2 regions of the Streptococcus sp. HMSC065E03 genome follow, and region 2 is predicted to be linked to the other one. Evidence: predicted binding sites of a transcription regulator. Region 2 holds the regulator's gene; the other holds the start of a gene.

Region 1 (8,034 bases), on a different contig from region 2:
TATAACGGGCTGATTCTCTTGGTTTTTGCGGATATCTTCTATGGTTCCAAAGAGTTGAATACCAAGCGAGACCGCAAGTATTGGTTTGCGTTTATCCTAGTGAGTTTCTTGATGCTTCTTGTGACCAATTCAGACGTCTTTTCGCTTTTCTTTCCGATTCCTTCTCTGGATGTCTATATTCATTTTTACCCTGCCTCCATCCGGATTCTGGCCTTTTTCTTAAAGAATTCCCTCTATGCTTTGAATATGGTGCTCTTCATTATTTCGCTTTTGTTCTATATTATGAATGTTCTTGCGGAAAACCACGAAGTGGAAGAAGAGTTGGCCATGGTTTCGAAGGTGAATACAGAGTTGAACAACTATATGGCCTTGTCTGAGAAGATTGCAGAAGATCGGGAGCGCAAGCGGATTGCTCGGGAGATTCACGATACCTTGGGACACGCGCTAACAGGGATCTCGGCAGGTTTAGATGCTGTCGGAGTCTTGATTGATATCGATCCCAATCGGGCAAAAGAGCAGGTAAAAAGCGTATCAGAAGTGGTTCGTGAAGGGATCCAGGATGTGAGGGGCTCTCTCAACCGCCTCCGTCCAGGTGCCCTTGAGGGACGAACCCTCAAAGATGCTTTGGAAAAGATGATCCGCGAGTACCAGACACTTTCCAACTTGCAGGTTGATTTACATTATGAATGGGTCGATGTCGATATGGACGTCATGATTGAAGATACGATCTTTCGTGTGATCCAAGAGTCTATGACCAATGCGGTTCGCCACGGTCATGCCAGTCAGATGAGCCTTCATTTTTTTGAGGATGAAGAAGATTACCTGATCGAGTTGCAGGACAATGGGGTTGGGTTTGAAACCTTGACCTATGGCTATGGACTCAAACAGATGATGGAGCGTATTTCCATCCTGGGAGGACAGCTTCAATTTGAAAGCCGCGATGGATTTTTCACGCGCGTCAGTTTACCGAAATATAAAGAAGGGAGATAGAGATGGTGATAAAAGTAATGGTGGCAGATGACCAGGCCTTGATTCGAGAATCTCTGAAAATTATTTTGTCAGCCCACCCCGATATCGAAGTGGTGGCCACAGTGGAAGATGGGAATCACGTCTTGTCTAGCATTCCACAGACACATCCTGACCTGATCTTAATGGATATTCGGATGCCAGGCATGGATGGGGTTTTGGCGACAAAAGAAGTCAAAGAGCACTATCCGGATATCAAAATTATTATTTTGACAACTTTTGACGATGATGAATTTATCTATAGTGCGCTCAAGTATGGTGCTTCAGGTTATCTTTTAAAGGGAGCCTCGACAGAGGAACTCTATGAAGCGATTAAGGTGGTGCATCAAGGCGGAGCCATGATCAACCCGAATATCGCTAGTAAAGTCTTTCAAATTTTCTCACAAATGGCCAAAACCAACTTCTCTATTGCTGTAGATGAGGACAATGTCAAGGATTTGAGCACGACGGAATGGCGCATTATCCAAGAAGTCGGCTATGGGGAGTCCAATAAAGAAATTGCGGCCAAACTCTTCTTGTCAGAAGGAACCGTGCGCAATTACTTATCAACGATTTTGGCGAAATTAAACCTACGAGATCGAACGCAATTAGCGATCTGGTCAGTCCAAACAGGAGTGACGAGACGTGATTTTTCTAAAGGAAATACAGAATGAAATTGAAGCGAAAGCATCTTTGTTGGGGGATCGGTCTCCTTGTTGCGCTCTGTGCGAGTGCGGGTTTCTATTGGTGGAAACAGCAACCGACCGTCCTCCATATCGGCCTTTATGCAGGTTCTAGCTGGGATGTGCCGACCAGTCAACGTTCCCATGCCTTGGATCGTGCGATTCAAAAATTTGAAAAATCCCATCCCCACGTCCGTGTGGAGTATGAAAACGGGATTCCGCAGTCAGATTATTCAGACTGGCTCTCTGAAAAGATTGTCTCAGGAAAGACGCCGGATGTGTTTATGGTCTCTGAGCAAGATCTTTCCTTATTAGCAGCGCGAGGCGTGCTAGAAAAGTTAAACGGCTATATGGATCGAAAAGATCAAGCGGCCTTTTATCCCGTTGCCTTTGAATCCGGTGTCTATCAGGGGCAAACCTATGCCTTACCTTATGAAAGCAATCCGATTTTGATGTGTGTCAATAAAGATCTCTTGGATAAAGAAGGTATCGCGGTTCCCAAAGAAGGCTGGACCCTTGAAGAGTTCTATACGATTTGCAAGAAACTAACCAAAGATACCAATGGGGATGGGCAATTGGACCAATTTGGGAGTACAGAATACACCTGGAAAGAAGCCTTGGCGGCAAATGGAGGTCATCTCTTCCAAGGAGGCATGCTCAAGCTGACAGCTCCAGAAGTCAAAGAATCTTTGACTTTTCTGCAAAAATTGGAAGATCTAAATAAAAATTACAAGGTGAGCTCTAAAGATTTTGACCAGGGGAAAGTCGCCTTCTATCCCATGACCTTGGCCCAATATCGGACCTATAAACCTTATCCCTACCACGTTTCAAAATATTCAAACTTCACCTGGACCTGTATCCCGATGCCTGCTAAGTCAAAAACGACCAAGGCAACCTTGGTCACGACGACTTCTTTTGCTATGTCAGCTCGGAGTTCTCATTCCAAGTTGGCTTGGGAATTGATGCAACTCTTAACAGAGGATCCAGAAATTCAACAAACCCTCTTTGCCCAATCCCAAGGAATCTCTGTCATGCCACAGGTAGTCAAGAGTCGCTCTAGTAAAGACCTTTTGCAGGTGGATGATTTTGGAACAGATTCCTTGACCAATCAGACCTTGAACCGCATCATGGAACAAGCTGTTGAAAGTAGTCCGAAAAATGTCTCAAAAGAGGTGCTAGAAAAGCTAGATTACTTGATTGGCAATGCCTTGCGTGATCAGGATGTCGAGAACCGCTTGCCTCAAATTCAGAGGGAGATTGAAAGTAGTCTACAGGTAGGAGTTTAGAGTAAAATAAGATGGCATTTTGTCAAGTGACAGATGTCATTTTTTTATTGCTAAATGTCATATTGGGAATGTGACATTTGACAATGTAAAAGCGCTTTCAAATAGTCTACAATAGAGTCAAATAAAGGAGGCGTAGCAAAATGAAATACCTCATTTTGGTCAGTCATGGTGGACTGGCAGAAGGTCTAAAAACATCACTAGCCATGTTTGCTGGTGACAAGTTGGATCAGGTCATCGCAGTTGGACTCAAAGAAGGAAAATCAGTTGATGACTTCGCAGTTGATTTCAGAGAGAGCATTTCAGGATTGACAGCTGATGATTCTGTTTTGGTCTTGGCAGATATCGTAGGTGGTAGTCCATTAACCACTGCAGCCACGGTTCTAGAAGAAGCTGGAAAGCTCGATGGAGCCTTGATCCTTGGTGGGATGAACCTTACCATGGCCTTGACGGCAGTTGTGATGAAGGATGTGTTGGATGGAGACGATTTGTCAGCCACCATCTTATCAGAAGCACGATCTGCACTACAGCCTTTTGAAATTTCAGCCGCTGGTGCTGAAGAAGATGATGACGATATTTAATAGGGAGGTACCTTATGGTAGTAACATTTGTACGGATTGATGACCGCATGATTCACGGTCAGACAGTCACACGCTGGGCAAAAGAAAAACCATGTGATGGTTTGATTGCCGTAAACGATGCAGCAGCATCAAACAAGGTTTTGATTCAAGCTTACAAAGGCGCATCAGACAAGAAAACCTTTGTATGGACAAAGGAAGCCTTTAAAGAAAAATCAGCAAAAGTAACAGAATCAGATAGTCGTTACTTCTTGATCACCAAAAATCCAATCGATATGAAGGAAATTTTGGTCGACCAAGGGTTTGTCCCAGGTGATGTCAAAGAAATCATTGTTGGCCCTGCAAATGATCGTCCTGGAGCTGTGAAATTGGGAAATAACCAATCCATCACTCAGGAAGAAGCAGAAGCCTTCCAAGCTATTCAAGCAGCAGGCTACAAGGTGAAATTCCAATTGTTGCCAGATGTTTCCATCGGTTATTGGGATGATTTCAAATCAAAATTTGGTTTTTAGAACTAACAGTCTGATCTGTTAGGTAAATAAATTTACAAACAAAAGGAGCGTTTGTTATGACAATTTCATGGATTCAAGCAATCTTGCTTGGTATTTTCGCCAGCTTGTCTTCAATGCCTGGTATGGGAGGTTCCAGTATCGGGAACTATACACTCGGTCGTCCCTTGATCGGTGGGTTGATTTCAGGTTTAATTCTTGGAGATGTGACAACCGGTATTATGGTCGGGGTTGCCCTTCAAGTCGTTTATATCGCCTTGGTAACACCTGGTGGTACCGTATCTGCCGATGTGCGTGCCATCTCTTACATCGGTGTTCCTCTTGCTATCTTGTTTGTGCATGCTAATAACATCACAGATGAAGCAGGAATCGCCGCAGCTGCAGCTCCAATCGGTGCAGCCGTTGGGACAATTGGTACAGTTCTTTTCTACGGTACCGCTACTATGAACTTGGTTTGGCAACACATTGGTTGGAAAGCCGTTGAAGAAGGAAACTTCAAAAAACTCTACGCAGTTGACTGGGTTTACCCTTGGATCTCTCACTTCCTCTTCTCTTTCCTTCCAACAATGATTATCACCAAATACGGTGAAAACATGGTTGATTTGATGAAACAATACCTTCCTATGGATGGTTACTGGATGAAAGCCCTCTTTACAGTCGGTGCTCTTCTCCCATGTGTCGGTATTGCCATCTTGTTGAAACAAATTGTTACAGAAGCAACTGACTTCATTCCATTCTTTGTTGGATTTACCTTGGCAAAATCTCTCGGATTGAACTTGGTATCCAGTGCCGTTGTTTCATTAATCTTTGCAGTAATCTACTATGAACTTGAAGTGATCAAATCGATGAAAGCTGCTCCAGCCGGAGTGGTGGACCAAGACGATGATGAGGAGGATATTTAAAATGGCTGATAGAAAGAAAATTTCAAAGAAAACATTAGCAAAAGCATTCCATCATTGGTATTATGGTCATTTGACTTGTTTCTCTCAAGAACATATGCAAACCTTCGGGTACTTGACTTCTATGCTTCCAATCGTAGAAGAAATGTATGATACAAAAGAAGAACAAAAGGATGCTATGCAAACCTATACGGCCTTCTTCAACACTGAACCACAACTTGGATCTCTTGTTGTAGGGATCACAGCTGGTTTGGAAGAAGCGCGTGCAAACGGAGATGCAGTAGATGGCGAAACCATCAACGGTATGCGTGCCGGTTTGATGGGACCAATCGCTGGTATTGGTGACTCATTGGTCGTTGGTACCTTGATTCCAGTTCTATTAGGGATTGCCCTTGGACTTTCTAAAGGTGGTAACGTCGCTGGTGCTCTCTTCTACATCGTCGTATGGAACCTCTTAGTCTACTTTGGTATGCGCTTTGCCTTCTTCAAAGGTTACCAATTAGGGGATAAAGCCGTTGAATTCCTTGTAGGACCAAAAGGACAAGCTCTTCGTAAAGCGATCAGCGTTGTCGGTGGTATGGTTATCGGTGCCGTAGCAGCTACTTGGGTATCTGTTACAACAGCCCTTCAATTCAAGAATTCTGAAGGAAAAGTCTTCTTGAACATCCAAGAAAAGATCGATGGTGTTTATCCAGGTCTCTTGACAGCAGCCTTCATCACTCTTTGCTGGTGGTTGATGTCTAAGAAAAAAATTTCACCAAACAAAGTTATGTTACTTCTCGTTGTAGTTGCTTTGATCGGTGTTGCCCTTGGTATCTTTGACCCACATCTTAAATACTAAGGTAAAGAACAAACGAATTTGCTAGTAGGAGTTTTTGAGAATGAAGTGAATGGACCTCCTTTACTTGCACTTCATTCTCAATTTTTATTAGGAGGAATCCCATGGTTACAAAACAAGAACTTGTCAATGGATATGAAACAGAAATCAAGTACCAACGCCACATGCTTGAAAACCTTGGACGTTGGTTTAGCTTACTCTTTATCATTGCCAGTATTGGTGTGGTATTGATCTATCTCTTTCACAAAAGTTTCCTCCCACTCTTGATCCTCGGGATTTTACTAGCTTTGGTTGGAATTTTAGGCATGATTGTTTTTGGATATGGCATCTACCGCGGGCGGATCAATCTTCAAAAAGTGATCGATGATTTCAATCAAAAATTGACAATTTTAAATTGAAATTTTAGAAGCATCTCATTTATTTTTGAGGTGTTTTTTTCTTGACTATTTCTGACCAAGTGATACAATAGAAACATAAGTTAGCACTTGTGTATAGAGAGTGCTAAAAACACGTATGGAGGAATGAATATGTTAAAACCATTAGGAGACCGTGTGGTCTTAAAAGTAGAAGAAAAAGAACAGACTGTTGGAGGTTTTGTCCTCGCCGGTGCGAGCAAGGCTGATACAAAAACAGCTGAAGTAGTGGCCGTTGGTGAAGGTGTGCGTACCCTAAGTGGCGAACTCATCGCCCCAGCTGTAAAAGCAGGAGATCACGTTTTGGTTGAAAGCCATGCAGGAATTGAAGTGAAAGATGGGGAAGAAACCTACACCATCGTTGGAACAGCGAACATTCTTGCAATTGTAGAGTAAGAGAAGAAAGAGGTAAGAGAAATGGCAAAAGATATTAAATTTTCATCTGATGCACGTTCTGCAATGGTCCGTGGTGTCGATGTCTTAGCAGATACAGTGAAAGTTACGTTGGGCCCTAAAGGACGCAATGTTGTTCTTGAAAAATCATTTGGTTCACCCTTGATCACAAATGATGGGGTAACTATCGCAAAAGAAATCGAATTGGAAGATCATTTTGAAAATATGGGTGCCAAATTGGTGTCAGAAGTGGCTTCTAAGACTAATGATATCGCAGGTGACGGTACAACAACCGCAACTGTTTTGACTCAAGCCATCGTCCGTGAAGGAATCAAAAACGTCACTGCAGGAGCTAACCCAATTGGCATCCGCCGTGGGATTGAGACCGCTGTTGCAACAGCAGTAGAAGCTTTGAAAAACAATGCGATCCCAGTATCGAGCAAGGAAGCCATTGCTCAAGTAGCTGCTGTGTCTTCTCGTTCTGAAAAAGTCGGTGAGTACATCTCTGAAGCCATGGAAAAAGTTGGCAAAGATGGGGTCATCACCATTGAAGAGTCTCGTGGAATGGAGACAGAACTGGAAGTCGTTGAAGGCATGCAATTTGACCGTGGTTACCTCTCACAATACATGGTCACTGATAATGAAAAAATGGTGGCAGACCTTGAAAATCCATACATTTTGATCACTGACAAGAAGATTTCAAATATCCAAGAAATCTTGCCATTGTTGGAAAGCATTCTTCAAAGCAACCGTCCACTCTTGATCATCGCTGATGATGTCGATGGCGAAGCTCTTCCAACACTTGTCTTGAACAAGATCCGCGGTACCTTTAATGTCGTAGCTGTCAAGGCACCAGGATTTGGAGATCGCCGCAAAGCCATGCTAGAAGACATTGCCATCTTGACAGGTGGTACAGTCATTACAGATGACCTTGGTTTGGAATTGAAAGATGCAACCATTGAAGCACTTGGTCAAGCAGCTAAAGTGTCAGTCGATAAAGACAGTACTGTCATTGTCGAAGGTTCTGGTAACCCAGAAGCGATCGCTAACCGTGTGGCGGTTATCAAGTCACAAATCGAAACCACAACCTCTGAATTTGACCGTGAAAAATTACAAGAACGTTTGGCTAAATTGTCTGGTGGTGTTGCCGTAATCAAGGTCGGTGCTGCAACAGAAACAGAATTGAAAGAAATGAAACTCCGTATCGAAGATGCCCTTAATGCGACTCGCGCAGCCGTTGAAGAAGGGATCGTTGCCGGAGGTGGTACAGCTCTTGTCAATGTTATCTCTGCAGTCGCAGCCCTTGAATTGGAAGGGGATGAAGCAACCGGACGCAATATCGTTCTTCGTGCTTTGGAAGAACCCGTGCGCCAAATTGCTCACAATGCCGGTTATGAAGGATCTATTGTGATTGATCGCTTGAAAAATGCCGA
Region 2 (8,034 bases):
CTTTTGAAGAGGCTGTTTCGAGTGATTCTGGACGCACCATTCAAACCATGGGAATTATTCTTCAAGAACTCGGTCTGACAGGAAAAATCCCTTATCGTTATGACAAACGGATCCGCGAGTGGTGTTTTGGTAGTTTTGACGGTGCTTATGATGGCGATCTCTTCATGGGAGTTTTACCCCGTGTCTTTAAGGTCGATGATTTCCATCAGTTGAGCCTGATGGAGCTAGCAGAAGGGATCGTCGAAGTGGATACCACTGGATGGGCTGAATCCTGGGGTACCTTGAGTGGCCGGATCCTAGAAGGATTTGAAGCTATCGCAAAAGAAGTAGAAGCAGCTGGCGGTGGCAATGCTATTGTGGTTAGCCATGGCATGACGATTACGACCTTGATTTATCTCATCGATCCAAAAGCGGTCGAAGAATTGGTCTTGGACAACGGAAGCGTGACGGTTTTGGCCTATGAGGATGGTGCTTTCAGTATTGAAAAGATTGGGGATATGTCTTATCGTAAGGTTGGAGCAAAACTTCTAGAGGGTAGCCATGACGAATAAGTATAGACGCGCAAGAAAAAAACGTAAGAAATGGTGGCCCTACCTATTGAGTTTCTTTCTTCTTGTGGTCCTTGGATCAGGAATTGGTGCTTATTTAGCAAAACCGAGCTTGTTTTCAGGGCTTCAGTTTTGGAAGGCTAAAAAAACAGCTGTAACGACTCCCTCTTCTTCTAAGAAAAAGGAAGAAAAATCAGATTTACCAGCCGTTTCGACCAAAGACTGGCAGTTGATCTTGGTTAATCGTGACAATGTGAAGCCTGAGCTGAACCCGCAATTGACAGATGTGGATGCTATCAAAGTGGATAGTCGGATTGTAGAACCAACTCGTCAATTTTTAGAAGCGGCTCGAAAAATTGCCCCAGAAGAAACCTTGATATCAGGCTATCGAAGTGTGGCCGAGCAAACAGAGCTCTATAATGAACGTGTTGCGCAACTAGAGGCTAGCGGCCTTTCGCACGAAGAAGCTGAAAAGCAGGTGCAGACCCAGGTACAGGTCCCTGGTGCGAGTGAACACCAGACAGGGCTTGCGATTGATATGAGTGTTGAAGCTGGTCAAAGTGATGAGCTGGGCATGCAGCTGGCTGCCATCGCACCGCAATATGGCTTTGTTCTTCGCTACCCAGATGGGAAGAGCAACATCACGGGTGTGAATTTTGAGAATTGGCATTTCCGTTATGTTGGCGTAGAAAATGCTCAGTATATGGCCAAGCATCAGCTAGTATTGGAAGAATATATTCAGCTATTGAAAAAGGCTGGCAAATAAGAGGAGATTCACTTCTCTAGGTCTTAAGAATGATTTTTAGCACTCTTGAAAAAAGAGTGCTAATTTTTTGGATTTTTCTCTTGACTTTCTTTTGGATGGGTGTATAATAGAATCAAGGTTTAGCACTTGAGTGTTTAGAGTGCTAAAAAATGAAAGAGAGGTGAGGTCATGGTTACAGAACGTCAAAATGAGATTCTCAATCTTGTCGTCGATATCTTTACCAAGACCCACGAACCAGTCGGTTCAAAAGCGCTACAAGATGTGATTCAATCCAGTAGCGCGACCATTCGAAACGACATGGCTGCCCTCGAAAAACAAGGCTTACTAGAAAAGGCCCACACTTCGAGTGGCCGCATGCCTAGTCGAGCTGGTTTTCAATATTTTGTTCAGAACTCGCTTGATCTAGAGTTGATTGATGAGCAAGATGTCTACCAGGTGGTGAAAGCCTTTGATTTCGAAGCCTTTAAGTTAGACGATATCTTGGATGCTACAGCTAAGTTACTAGCCCAGATGACTGGTTACACCGCAGTGATTCAGGATGTTGAACCGACACGTCAGCGCTTGACTGGTTTTGAAATTGTTCCATTATCCAATCACGATGCCTTAGCGGTTCTAACCTTGGATGAATCAAAGCCTGTCACCGTCCAATTTGCCATTCCAAAGAATTTCTTAACCAGTGACTTGGAAATCTTCCATCAGCTGGTTCAAGAGCGTTTCATTGGAAATACAGTCTTGGATATCCACTACCGCTTGCGGACAGAGATTCCACAGATTGTACAGCGCTATTTCAAGACGACAGACAATGTGCTGGATCTCTTTGATTACGTCTTCTCGCAACTGTTTCAAGAACTGGTCTTTGTAGAAGGAAAGGTTTCATCATTAGCCTACGCCGATCTTCAGACCTATCAGTTCTTAGATAATCCCCAACACGTAGCCTTGGAGTTACGAGGGGGAATGCCAGAAGACCAAATGACCCAGATCCTGGTTGCAGAATCCCAAGAGAAGGCCTTGAATAATGTGACGGTCATTAGCCACAAGTTCTTGGTTCCTTATCGTGGGATGGCCCTCATGCATGTGATCGGTCCCGTAGAGATGGATTACAGGCGTGTGATTAGCCTGGTCAATGTCATCGGCCGGGTACTGGTTATGAAGTTGACGGACTACTACCGTTACCTCAACAGCAACCATTATGAAGTAAATTAAGACCAAATGAAAGGGGTGTATGCCTTGACAGAAGATATCAAAAAAGAAGACGTGAAAGAAGAGGAAGTTGCCCAAACAACTGAAGAAGTTGTAGAGGAAAGCAACCAACCTTCTGAGTTAGAAGAAGCACAAGCGCGTGCCGAGGAATTTGAAAACAAATACCTTCGTGCTCATGCAGAAATGCAAAATATTCAGCGCCGTGCCAATGAAGAACGTCAACAATTACAAAAATACCGTAGCCAAGATTTGGCAAAAGCGATCTTACCATCACTGGACAACCTCGAACGTGCCCTTGCCGTCGAAGGATTGACAGATGATGTGAAGAAGGGCTTGGAAATGGTCCAAGAAAGTTTGGTACATGCTCTGAAAGAAGAAGGAATCGAAGAAATTCCAGCGGACGGAGCCTTTGACCATAACTACCACATGGCCATCCAAACCTTGCCTGCAGATGATGAACATCCAGCAGACACCATCGCACAAGTCTTCCAAAAAGGCTACAAACTCCATGACCGCATCCTTCGCCCAGCCATGGTAGTGGTTTATAACTAGTCTGCCTTGTCCGAAACGACACTAAACTATGAAAGAAAGATTAACATTGGTTTGGCTTTGCCAATAGTGAGCGAAGCGAACCAAAGGCGATACTCTTCGCCGTGGCGGTATCTTCGCAAACTTTGAGACCTTAGGCTCAAAGTTTAGTCAAAGAGATTGACGAAGTCAAGCTCTGACGGCGTCGCCACTTAAGAAGAGTATCAGAAAGAAAAAAAGAGAAAAAATAACAAGGAGAAAAACATATGTCTAAAATTATCGGTATTGACTTAGGTACAACAAACTCAGCAGTAGCAGTTCTTGAAGGAACTGAATCAAAAATTATCGCAAACCCAGAAGGTAACCGCACAACTCCATCTGTTGTGTCATTCAAGAACGGTGAAATCATCGTTGGTGATGCTGCAAAACGTCAAGCAGTTACAAATCCAGATACCATCATCTCTATCAAATCTAAGATGGGTACTTCTGAAAAAGTTTCTGCTAACGGAAAAGAATACACTCCACAAGAAATCTCAGCTATGATCCTTCAATACTTGAAAGGTTACGCTGAAGATTACCTTGGTGAAAAAGTAACGAAAGCAGTTATCACAGTTCCTGCTTACTTCAACGATGCGCAACGTCAAGCAACTAAAGACGCTGGTAAAATCGCTGGCCTTGAAGTAGAACGTATCGTCAACGAACCAACAGCAGCAGCTCTTGCTTACGGTTTGGATAAGACTGATAAAGAAGAAAAAATCTTGGTATTCGACCTTGGTGGTGGTACATTCGACGTATCTATCCTTGAATTGGGTGATGGTGTCTTTGATGTATTGGCAACTGCAGGGGATAACAAACTCGGTGGTGACGACTTTGACCAAAAAATCATCGATTACTTGGTAGCAGAATTCAAGAAAGAAAATGGTATCGATTTGTCAACAGACAAGATGGCGCTTCAACGTTTGAAAGATGCAGCTGAAAAAGCGAAGAAAGACCTTTCTGGTGTGACTTCAACACAAATCAGCTTGCCATTCATCACTGCAGGCGCTGCTGGACCTCTTCACTTGGAGATGACCTTGACTCGTGCAAAATTTGACGATTTGACTCGTGACCTTGTAGAACGTACGAAAACTCCAGTTCGTCAAGCCCTTTCAGATGCAGGTTTGAGCTTGTCAGATATCGACGAAGTCATCCTTGTCGGTGGTTCAACTCGTATTCCTGCCGTTGTAGAAGCTGTTAAAGCTGAAACTGGTAAAGAACCAAACAAATCAGTGAACCCTGATGAAGTAGTTGCCATGGGTGCTGCGATCCAAGGTGGTGTGATCACTGGTGACGTGAAAGACGTTGTCCTTCTTGACGTAACGCCATTGTCACTTGGTATCGAAACAATGGGTGGAGTCTTCACAAAACTCATCGACCGTAACACAACTATTCCAACATCTAAATCACAAGTCTTCTCAACTGCAGCAGACAACCAACCAGCCGTTGATATCCACGTTCTTCAAGGTGAACGCCCAATGGCAGCAGATAACAAGACTCTTGGACGCTTCCAATTGACTGATATCCCAGCTGCACCTCGTGGTATCCCACAAATCGAAGTAACATTCGACATCGACAAGAACGGTATCGTATCTGTTAAAGCGAAAGACCTTGGAACTCAAAAAGAACAAACCATTGTTATCCAATCAAACTCAGGTTTGACAGATGAAGAAATCGATCGCATGATGAAAGACGCAGAAGCAAATGCTGAAGCAGATAAGAAACGTAAAGAAGAAGTTGACCTTCGTAACGAAGTAGACCAAGCTATCTTTGCGACTGAAAAAACCATCAAAGAAACTGAAGGCAAAGGCTTTGATGCAGAACGTGACGCAGCTCAAGCAGGATTGGATGATCTTAAGAAAGCTCAAGAATCAGGTAACCTTGAAGAAATGAAAGCGAAACTTGAAGCCTTGAATGAAAAAGCGCAAGCCTTGGCTGTTAAACTCTACGAACAAGCCGCAGCAGCGCAACAAGCCCAAGCAGGAGCAGAAGGCGCCCAAGCAGCAGGAAACGCAGGCGATGACGTCGTAGACGGAGAGTTTACGGAAAAATAAAATAGTCCAGTGGACTATTTTATCCCGAGCTTGAAAATCGGGGAGTGAGGCGTTAAGAATGACTAATCACTAAAGTGATTGTCATTCTACGGCAATCGCTATGGCGCCTTTCCTAAACGCCTAACTAGTAAATGATAAAAAGAAATCCAGAGGTTGCAACCCAGCCTCTGTTTTTCGGTAAAATAGAGGATGTTGCGTATGAAAAAAGTACTTTGTTTGATTTATCCTAATTTTTCTCTTTATGAGATAACTGCTTTAACGAGTACTTTAGCTCTGTCTTTTGACGTCACGATTGATTATGTCGCTTCAGATCATTCGATGGTGGTCTCTGAGGATGGCTTGCTCTGTCAACCGACCAAAACACTAGATCAAATCTGTATAGAAGAGTATTCTTGTGTGATTTTGCCAGGAATGGTCAATATAGGGCCTGCTCTACAGGATGAGAAATTGATTTCGTTTTTGAGGGACCTTGGTGAGCAAGATATCCTCATTGCAGCCATTTCTTCAGCGCCTCTTTTATTAGCGAAAGCAGGTTTGCTGAACGATACGAAATTTACAGGTGGAATTTGGCAAAACTTCTTTGATTATTTTGAATTTCTTCCACGTGAGAATTTCCAACCGAAAGTGGTTGTGCAAGATAAACAGATCATTACGGCTATCGGTTTTGCCCATCAAGAGTTTGCAAGAAAAGTGATTCTAAGTTTAGGGTTGGCAGAGAATACGGACAACTATTTTAAGGAACAGAACGAGTATGCTGAAGAGGATTTGATATTTACTCTATCGGACCAAGAGTTTGATCAAGTGAAGCGAAGTATAGAAAACACCCTCTAAAGATGTACATGAAAATTATAGAAAGGAACAAAGAGTGTTCGTAACTGAACACGGGTTCCATAAATTCTTACTCAAAATGAAAGAAAGGAATTGAACCCGACTTAAATCGTGGTTTGATTCACAACATCAATAGAAAGGAACAAAGAGTGTTCGTAACTGAACACGGGCTACGGACGATGCCAAAAAGATAGTTTTTTCTAGGACGCAAGCGTCCGTCGTCAAAACTCCTATTTTGGCTGTGTCCGTTTAACGCCCTTTGTATCTTGAATTATGAACAATACTGAATTTTATGACCGTTTGGGCGTTTCAAAGAATGCATCTCAAGATGAGATCAAGAAAGCCTATCGGAAATTATCTAAAAAATATCACCCAGATATCAACAAGGAGCCTGGTGCTGAGGAAAAGTACAAGGAAGTTCAAGAAGCTTACGAGACTTTGAGTGACGAGCAAAAACGGGCTGCTTATGACCAATATGGTGCTGCGGGTGCCAATGGTGGCTTCGGTGGCGGAGCAGGTGGTTTTGGTGGCTTTGATGGTGCTGGTTTTGGTGGCTTTGAAGACATCTTCTCTAGCTTCTTTGGTGGTGGTGCAAGCCGCAATCCGAATGCTCCTCGCCAAGGGGATGACCTCCAATACCGCGTTAATCTCAAGTTTGAAGAAGCGATTTTTGGTGCGGAAAAAGAAGTCAAGTACCATCGGGAAGCTAGCTGTCATACCTGTCATGGTTCTGGGGCTAAGCCAGGCACTAGTCCGGTGACCTGTGGACGCTGTCATGGTTCTGGAGTCATCAATGTGGATACGCAAACCCCTCTTGGGATGATGCGCCGTCAAGTGACCTGTGACGTCTGTCATGGTCGTGGTCAAGAAATTAAAGATCCATGTACGACTTGTCGTGGAACAGGTCATGAAAAACAAGCTCATAGCGTGAACGTCAAGATTCCTGCAGGAGTTGAAACAGGTCAACAAATCCGCTTAGCTGGTCAAGGAGAAGCTGGCTTTAACGGTGGACCTTATGGTGACTTGTATGTTGTTGTCAATGTTGAGCCGAGCGATCGCTTTGAACGAGATGGCTCAACCATCTACTACAAGTTAGACTTGAACTTTGTTCAAGCAGCTCTTGGAGATACGGTCCATGTGCCAACTGTTCACGGAGATGTCGATTTGGTCATTCCTGAAGGGACCCAAACCGGTAAGAAATTCCGCCTCCGTGGAAAAGGGGCTCCAAGCTTACGTGGTGGTGCTATGGGGGATCAATATGTATCTGTCAATGTCGTCACCCCAACTGGTTTAAATGACAAGCAAAAAGAAGCCCTTCAAGCCTTTGCGGAAGCAAGTGATTTGAAGGTCAACCCAAAGAAAAAAGGGTTCTTTGACAAGGTCAAAGATGCTTTAGATGATTTATAAGAATGAACGAGTTTCCTTTTGAGTAAGGAGCTCGTTTTATTTTGGATCGAATCCAAGAACTTCCTCTCCTAATTAAAGAATAATGAAGACCGTCATTGAATTTATTAAGATATCGTGGTAAATTTAAGAAAGCGATTACAAAGACAATTTAGGAGGTCCTGATGAAATCACATCAACCACGTTATGCGATTCGCAAGTATGCAGTAGGAGCTGCTTCGGTGCTAATAGGATTTTTTGCTGGTGCTCATGTTGTAGCTGCAGATACGTCGAGCGTTACAGACAGTCCTTCAACGACAGTTCCAACTCAGCCAAGCGAGGGTGAGTCAACGATTCCTCTTAATGAGGAAGCTTCTCAGCCAGCAGTAGAAAAACCATCGGCTCCCGCTCCAATCGTTGATCAAAGTCAACCGACACTGCCTGATCGTGAATTGCGGGTATCAGATCTTGACCGTTTGATTCGCGAAGAAGCAAGTTCTGTCGCAGAGTCGGATGTGGCAGCTCAACCAGCGACGGAAACGCCTGCTAAAGATCCTGATCAGGAAGAAAAATTAGCCAAGAAAAAGATTGTTTCGATCGATGCCGGTCGCAAGTACTTCTCACCAGAGCAAATCAAGGAAATCATTGATGAAGCTAGTAAGACGGGCTATACAGACTTGCATCTTCTAGT

What was found. Region 2 encodes HrcA, which represses chaperone genes, less so after heat shock. Its sites were predicted from a motif close to TTAGCACTCNNNNNNNNNGAGTGCTAA; they were not measured.
Region 1: groES (co-chaperone GroES) is a predicted target of HrcA. The motif match lies at 6,274-6,300, and genes of this name have one in related genera.

What each region holds. Positions count from the first base shown of each region.
Region 1 covers NZ_KV818837.1:65,154-73,187, forward strand. Annotated here, with positions in the region: gene HMPREF3002_RS00420 (sensor histidine kinase) at 1-990, shown strand, start outside; gene HMPREF3002_RS00425 (response regulator transcription factor) at 996-1,679, shown strand; gene HMPREF3002_RS00430 (ABC transporter substrate-binding protein) at 1,676-2,974, shown strand; gene HMPREF3002_RS00435 (PTS sugar transporter subunit IIA) at 3,115-3,552, shown strand; gene HMPREF3002_RS00440 (PTS sugar transporter subunit IIB) at 3,567-4,061, shown strand; gene HMPREF3002_RS00445 (PTS mannose/fructose/sorbose/N-acetylgalactosamine transporter subunit IIC) at 4,118-4,960, shown strand; gene HMPREF3002_RS00450 (PTS system mannose/fructose/sorbose family transporter subunit IID) at 4,944-5,798, shown strand; gene HMPREF3002_RS00455 (hypothetical protein) at 5,900-6,193, shown strand; gene groES (co-chaperone GroES) at 6,323-6,604, shown strand; gene groL (chaperonin GroEL) at 6,626-8,034, shown strand, end outside.
Region 2 covers NZ_KV818846.1:67,081-75,114, forward strand. Annotated here, with positions in the region: gene HMPREF3002_RS02640 (histidine phosphatase family protein) at 1-551, shown strand, start outside; gene HMPREF3002_RS02645 (M15 family metallopeptidase) at 541-1,314, shown strand; gene hrcA (heat-inducible transcriptional repressor HrcA) at 1,483-2,517, shown strand; gene grpE (nucleotide exchange factor GrpE) at 2,542-3,066, shown strand; gene dnaK (molecular chaperone DnaK) at 3,309-5,132, shown strand; gene HMPREF3002_RS02665 (DJ-1/PfpI family protein) at 5,331-5,963, shown strand; gene dnaJ (molecular chaperone DnaJ) at 6,234-7,367, shown strand; gene HMPREF3002_RS02675 (family 20 glycosylhydrolase) at 7,529-8,034, shown strand, end outside.